DNA from 3 places in the Allobosea sp. GW821-FHT10B12 genome. Region 1 is predicted to be linked to each of the others. Evidence: predicted binding sites of a transcription regulator. Region 1 holds the regulator's gene; each other region holds the start of a gene.
The links. The regulator PhoB, encoded in region 1, activates phosphate uptake and scavenging genes when phosphate is short. The targets are predictions, from matches to a motif close to TGTCATNNANCTGTCAT.
Positions count from the first base shown of each region.

Region 1 (2,198 bases):
AGGCCATCGAGGCTGCCCTCGTTCGCGAACTGCAGGAGGAGCTCGGCATCGCGGCGACAGCCTTTCGCCATGCCGAGACCATCGAGACAACCGAGACGGATGGCGTCACGCCCGCGCTCTGGCATCTGTTTGTGGTCGCAGAATGGGCCGGCGGCGAACCCAAGATCGCCAATGACGAGCACAGCGAGATCCGCTGGTTCACGTTCGGCGAGGCCGAGGCGCTGACGCCGCTGGCCTCCGAAGCCTATCGCCCGGTTTTCGCCAGGCTGGCCACGGCTTGCGCACCGCGATCATAGGCACCGACATGGCGACCTTCGCGATCTATGCAGGAGCGGCGCTGGCGGAAATCGCCGGCTGCTTTGCCTTCTGGGCCTGGCTTAAACTCGACAAGCCGGTCTGGTGGCTGCTGCCGGGCGTCTTGGCGCTCGCAGCCTTCGCCTGGCTGCTGACCCTGGCCGACAGCCCCGCGGCCGGGCGCGCCTTTGCCGCCTATGGCGGCGTCTACATCGTGACGTCGCTGACCTGGATGGCGCTGGTCGAGAAGGTGCCGCCGGATCGCTACGATCTTGCCGGCGCCGCGCTCTGCCTCGCCGGCGCGGCGGTCATCGTCGCCGCGCCGCGCTGACGGAGGCTGTCAGCCGCGGGCAAAAGTCTCGTCGAAGGCGTAGCCGGCGCCGCGCACGGTGCGCAGCGGGTCCTTGGAATTGGCCGGGGTGATCGCCTTGCGCAGCCGCCCGACATGGACGTCGACGGTGCGCTCGTCGATGTAGACGTCGCGGCCCCAGACCGCATCGAGCAGTTGCGCCCGCGAATAGACGCGGCCTGGCGCCTGCATCAGGAATTCGAGCAGGCGGAACTCGGTCGGGCCGAGATGCAGTTCGGCGCCGGCGCGACGGACGCGACGGGTCGTGCGGTCGAGCTCGAGATCGCCGGCCGCGAGCAGGCCGGCGACATGGCCGGGCTTGGCGCGGCGCAGCAGCGCCTGGATGCGGGCGATCAGTTCGGGCAGCGAGAACGGCTTGACGACATAGTCGTCGGCACCGGTGGCGAGGCCGCGCACGCGCTCGGTCTCCTCGCCGCGGGCGGTCAGCATGATGATCGGCACCCGCTCGGTGTCGCGGCGCGTGCGCAGGCGCCGGCAGAGCTCGATGCCGGAGAGGCCGGGCAGCATCCAGTCGAGCAGGACGAGATCCGGCGTATGGTCGCGCAGATGCAATTCGGCGTCGTCGCCCCGCGCCACGCTGTCGACCTCGAAGCCCTCGGCCTCGAGATTGTAGCGCAGGAGCAGGGTGAGCGGCTCCTCGTCCTCGACGATCAGGATGCGTGCAGGCATTGCGTCTCGCTTTCGCTCGGAGCCTGTTCCGCAAAAGTGGAAACCACTTTTGCGATCAGAACATGCTCCAACTCTTTAGTTGCGCAAATTCTGATCGTTCAGCCGGTTCCGGCTGCACGGAAAGCGCGCCGCCCGCCGGTTCAGCCATTGGCCGCCGGCAGGTCGACGAGGATGTTGGTGGTGTCGAGCTTCGGCCGGCTCTCGTCCATGGACTGGCCGGTGACGAGGTAATGGATGGTCTCGGCGATGTTGGTGGTGTGGTCGCCGATGCGCTCGACATTCTTGGCGCAGAACAGGAGGTGCGTGCAGAAGGTGATGTTGCGCGGATCCTCCATCATGTAGGTCAGGAGTTCGCGGAACAGCGAGGTGTAGAGCGCATCGATCTCGTCGTCGCGGCGCCAGACTTCCATCGCCTTCTGCTCGTTGCTGGCGGCATAGGCGTCGAGCACGTCCTTGAGCTGCGCCTGGACCAGGCGGCTCATATGCTCGAGCCCGACGACAGCACGATGCGGCGGCGAGAACTGGCCGGAGATCGCGACGGCGCGCTTGGCGATGTTCTTGGCGAGGTCGCCGACGCGCTCGATGTCGGCAGCGATGCGGATCGCCGAGATCAGCTCGCGCAGGTCGTTGGCGAGCGGCTGGCGTCGGGCGATGGTGAGCACCGCCTTCTCCTCGACCTCACGCTGGAGATTGTCGAGGCGCTGGTCGGCGCTGATGATCTTCTGGGCGAGCGCGGTGTCGCGGCGCACCAGCGCGACGGTGGAGTCGCCGAGCATGCGCTCGGACATGCCGCCCATCTCGGCGAGGCTGCGGCGCAGGCCCTCGAGATCGGCGTCGTAGGAGCGGACGATATGGTCGGACATGG
Region 1 covers NZ_JBWKNL010000004.1:221,933-224,130, reverse strand. Annotated here, with positions in the region: gene AC07O0_RS15690 (NUDIX hydrolase) at 1-296, shown strand, start outside; gene AC07O0_RS15685 (YnfA family protein) at 305-625, shown strand; gene phoB (phosphate regulon transcriptional regulator PhoB) at 635-1,333, opposite strand; gene phoU (phosphate signaling complex protein PhoU) at 1,474-2,196, opposite strand.

Region 2 (2,198 bases), on a different contig from region 1:
CGCCGAGCTTCTTCGCGAGATTGGCGACCGTGTCGGCATGCGAGCCGAAGGAGAAGCCGCGCGCCTCGTACTGGAACTTGTGCATGGAGGTCGCGATGATCGGGTCGAGCACCGCGTCTGTATAGACCAGCGAGGTCAGGAAGGCCGGCCGGTCGGCATCGCCGACGGCCGGCGCCAGCCCGGCGTCGGGGAACTGCTCGGTGAGATAGAGGCAGATCGCGGCGCGTTCGGTGACGGTGGTGCCGTCATGGACGATTGCCGGCACCTTCTTGTGCGGCTGGATGGTGCGATAGCTCTCCGGCGGACCGCCCTGCGCACGGATGTCGACGAGCTCCATCTCATAGGGCTGGCCGAGCTCCTCGAGCAGCCAGAGGATCGAGAAGGAGCGCGACTGCGGCGAGTGATAGAAGGTCAGCATGCGATGTCCCTTTCGGCGTTTCCTCAAGCGATGGGCGGGCTGATAAGGGTGTTGGGTGTCAGCAGTTGTCAGGAGTGGCCTGTACTTGCCCGATCGTTTGGAACGAAACGTCGCTGAGCGAGGATTGCTCCACTCAGCCCAAGCTTCCAGCGCTATGTCTTGCGCGCCACGATGAAAGGCCGGCTGTCCTTGCCTTTGCTCGCATGGCGTTCCGTGCCCAGGATCTCGAAGCCTGCGGCGGCGATGAGACTGCTCAGTTCCTGCGCACTGAAGACGCCGGCATGGGGTGCCTTTCCGATCATCTGCATGAGCGGCAGGGCAAGCCGGATCAGCGGGTTCATGTCGCCGAGGCAGGGCGTCTTGGTGATGAGCAGGCCGCCGGGCGCGAGCAGGGCATGGATGCTGCGCAGCGTGCCGGGGAGATCGCGGACCATGTGGAGATAGTTGAAGCCGAGAACCGCATCGAACCGAGCGGTTTCGGAAGCGAGCGCCTCGGCCGTCGCTGCCCGGAAGGAGAGACCTTCCACTGGATTCGCCGCGAGCTTCTCCTGTGCGATGGCGATCATGCCAGCGGAGAGATCCGCCGCCAGATAGCTTTCGACCCCGTCTGCGAGCCGCAGCGCCGTCGTTCCGGTGCCGCAACCGAGTTCGAGCACGCTGTCGCTCGGCTTCAACAGGGCGCCTGTCCGTTCGAGCGTGCGCTCATATCCGGCCTGATCCGAGATCCGTGATCTGGCGTAGCTCTTCGAAGACCGGTCCCAGAAGCGGGCATCGCTCGCAGTGCTCATGCGTCGTCTCCCATCACGGTGCGCGACTTAGCACAGCTCCTGCTACAGTTCGTTGCCTGCGGCGCGGACGGTAGGTCGAAATTCAAGCTCGCGGTGATAATAAATCGATGTGTTATAACATAACAAATATGCCTTGGTCGCAGTAATCATACTGTCATCTGACGCTCCTAACGCTCCGCCGACCTGGCTTTCCCATGGGGCGGAGAAGATCATGCAGAAGCGAACCTGGCTGATGGCGGCGGCGATGCTCGCCAGCGTGGCGCCGGCGACGGCGCAAACCATCTATCCGCTGACCCGCGCCGAGATCCTTGAAGGCTCGCGCTTCGACTTCAAGGTCGAGTTCCCGAATGCGCCGGCCTCCGCCGACGTCAAGGTCACGATCAACGGCAAGCCCGTCGCCGAAGCCTTCGGCCGCGAGGTCCAGTTCGTCCAGAACGAGGAAGGCCAGAAGCATTCGGCGCTCTGGCTGCGCGGCGCGCAATTGCCGGCCGGCCAGTACGTCGTTGAGGCGACGCAGGGCAACGACAAGGCCACCGTCAACTGGACCGTCTACCCGACCGCTGAGCGCAAGGCCAAGAACGTCATCCTCTTCGTCGGCGACGGCATGTCGATCGCGCACCGCACCGCGGCGCGTATCCTGTCTAAGGGCTGGGAGCAGGGCCTCTATGGCGGCGAGCTCGCCATCGACGACATGCCGAACATGGCGCTGATCTCGACCTCGGGCACCGACTCGGTCGTGACCGACAGCGCCAACTCCGCCAGCGCCTACACCACCGGTCACAAATCCTGCGTCAACGCGCTCGGCATCTACTGCGCCAAGAACGCGCTGACGCTCGACCACCCCAAGGTCGAGACGATCTCCGAGGTGATCAAGCGCAAGCGCGCGGGCATGGCGATCGGCGTCGTCACCAATGCCGAGATCGAGGATGCGACCCCGGCTTCGATGGTCGCCCATACCCGCCGCCGCTCGGACTACAACGACATCGTCAAGA
Region 2 covers NZ_JBWKNL010000003.1:717,841-720,038, reverse strand. Annotated here, with positions in the region: gene AC07O0_RS13470 (glutathione S-transferase family protein) at 1-418, opposite strand, end outside; gene AC07O0_RS13465 (class I SAM-dependent methyltransferase) at 571-1,206, opposite strand; gene AC07O0_RS13460 (alkaline phosphatase) at 1,418-2,198, shown strand, end outside.
Region 2: a site for PhoB is predicted at 1,348-1,364, ahead of AC07O0_RS13460 (alkaline phosphatase). Genes of this name have one in related genera too.

Region 3 (2,198 bases), on a different contig from region 1:
CCTTTGAAAGACGATCAGCAGTGAAGGGGCAGGCTCAATTGCAGGCTTAAGGCGCGGGCCGACTTCAGGCGGCGGTCTGCTTGGCGCGCTTGGCTTCCTCGGTGGCGATGGCGTCGAGCTGATCGAGCGCCTCGGCCCCGGCGTCCTTGGCCTCGATGCCGTAGAGCTCGGCGGCGAGCTCGCTGGTGAGCGCATGCGGCGGGCCGTCGAACACGACCTTGCCGGCGGCCATGCCGATCAGCCGGTCGCAGTACTTGGCGGCGATGTCGAGGTGGTGGAGATTGCAGACCACGGTGATGCCGTCCTCGCGATTGATGCGGAACAGCGCGTCCATGACGACCTGCGTATTGCGTGGGTCGAGCGAGGCAATCGGCTCGTCGGCGAGGATGATCTTGGGCTCCTGGACCAGCGCGCGGGCGATGGCGACGCGCTGCTGCTGGCCGCCCGAGAGGGTCTCGGCGCGCTGGGCGAGGAGGTGACCCATGTCGAGCCGCTCAAGCGCGGCGATGGCGCGGACCTTGTCGTCCTGGGAGAAGCTTTTGACCAGCGTCAGCGCCGCGGAGCGATGGTTGAGGCGGCCGAGCAGGACATTGGTCAGAACGTCGAGGCGGCCGACCAGATTGAATTGCTGGAAGATCATCGCCGTGTCGCGCCGCCAGGCCCTGAGAGCCGCGCCGCGCAGGGCGGTGACGTCGCGCTCCTCGCTGAGGATACGGCCCTCGGTCGCGTCTGCGAGGCGGTTGAGCATGCGCAGCAGCGTCGACTTGCCGGCACCCGAGCGGCCGATGACACCGACCATCTCGCCACGCGGAATCGACAGGTTGACGTTGTCGACGGCGGCCTTGCCGCCGAAACGCTTGGTCAGACCTTCGATACGCAGCATCAACACTCTCCCGCGATTGCGGGATGATGCGGTATCGGCGGCAGATGACAGCGCCGTGACAGCAGGCGGCGCATTCCGGGACGGTCAGGCCCGGACCGCGGTCATCAAGCGTCAACCATGAGACGGCCCGCGATCAGGCTTCGGCGGAAAAGTCAGCCTCCGCGCAAGAGCAGGTCGACGCAGGCCGCGACATAGGCCCTGCGCTCGGCGTCGGGAGCAGGGTCGATGCCGAGCAGGCCACGCACCTGGTGGAAGCCGCGCAGCATGCCGATGAACTGCTCGGCGAGCCTGTCGGCTTCATCGCGCGCGAGCGCCCGGGACAGGCCATCACCGGATCGTGACCGCTGCTCCAGCAAGGCGGAGAGCTCGGCGATCATGCGGCCTGCTCCCGCCTCGTAGGCGGCCTGTCCCAGTTCGGGAAAACGGGCGGTTGCTCCGACGATCAAACGATGCAGATCGAGCGAGGCCGGGTGCAGCATCATCGCCAGCGCGTCCTCACCGAGACGCAGCAGAATGGTGCGCAGATCGCCGGCTTCGCTGCGCGGGCGGCGCAGCGGAATCGTCAGCTTTTCAGTGAGTTCGCTGCAGATCGCCAGGAACAGCGCCTGCTTGTCGGCGAAATGGCTGTAGATCGTCTGCTTGGAGACGCCGGCGCGCTGGGCGATCTGGTCGAGGCTGGCACGGTCGAAGCCCTCGGCCAGGAACGTTTCCGATGCAGCCCGGGTGATTGCGTCATGTTTATCCGGCCGTGATCTTTCGGCCGGCATCTGTCTTGCTTCTGCAGCGGGGGCGCTAGAGCGTCCGTGCATTGATCATTCCGTCACGCTTCCGCCCTTAAAGGGTGCTTATCAAACTAGACCGTCCAGTCTAGAATATGTCCGTCTTACCGGAGCGTCCAGCCTGATGAAGCGTTTTCTCCTCCTTCTCCTGATCGCCGGGCTGGCGGGCGGCGGATATTACGGTCACCGCTACTACACCAAGGCGACCAATCAGCAGGCGCAGGCGCAGGCCGTCTCCGGCGCGCAAAGCCCTGCCGTTCCGGTCGAGGTCGGGACGATCGAGCTCGTTTCGGTGGCCGAGGAAGTCGAGGCGCTGGGAACCCTGGCGGCCGACGAATCCGTGGTGATCGCGCCCGAGATCGCCGGCCGTGTCGTCTCGCTCGGCTTCAAGGAGGGCGAGCGGGTCGAAAAGGACCAGCCGCTGGTTATGCTCGATACCGCCATCCTCGACGCGGAGCTGAAGCAGGCCCAGGCCGATCTATCGCTCGCCCGCGATACCTATGACCGCAACCGCTCGCTGGTGCAGCGCGGTGCCG
Region 3 covers NZ_JBWKNL010000007.1:91,968-94,165, forward strand. Annotated here, with positions in the region: gene phnC (phosphonate ABC transporter ATP-binding protein) at 65-883, opposite strand; gene AC07O0_RS22765 (TetR/AcrR family transcriptional regulator) at 1,036-1,650, opposite strand; gene AC07O0_RS22770 (efflux RND transporter periplasmic adaptor subunit) at 1,787-2,198, shown strand, end outside.
Region 3: a site for PhoB is predicted at 928-944, ahead of phnC (phosphonate ABC transporter ATP-binding protein). Genes of this name have one in related genera too.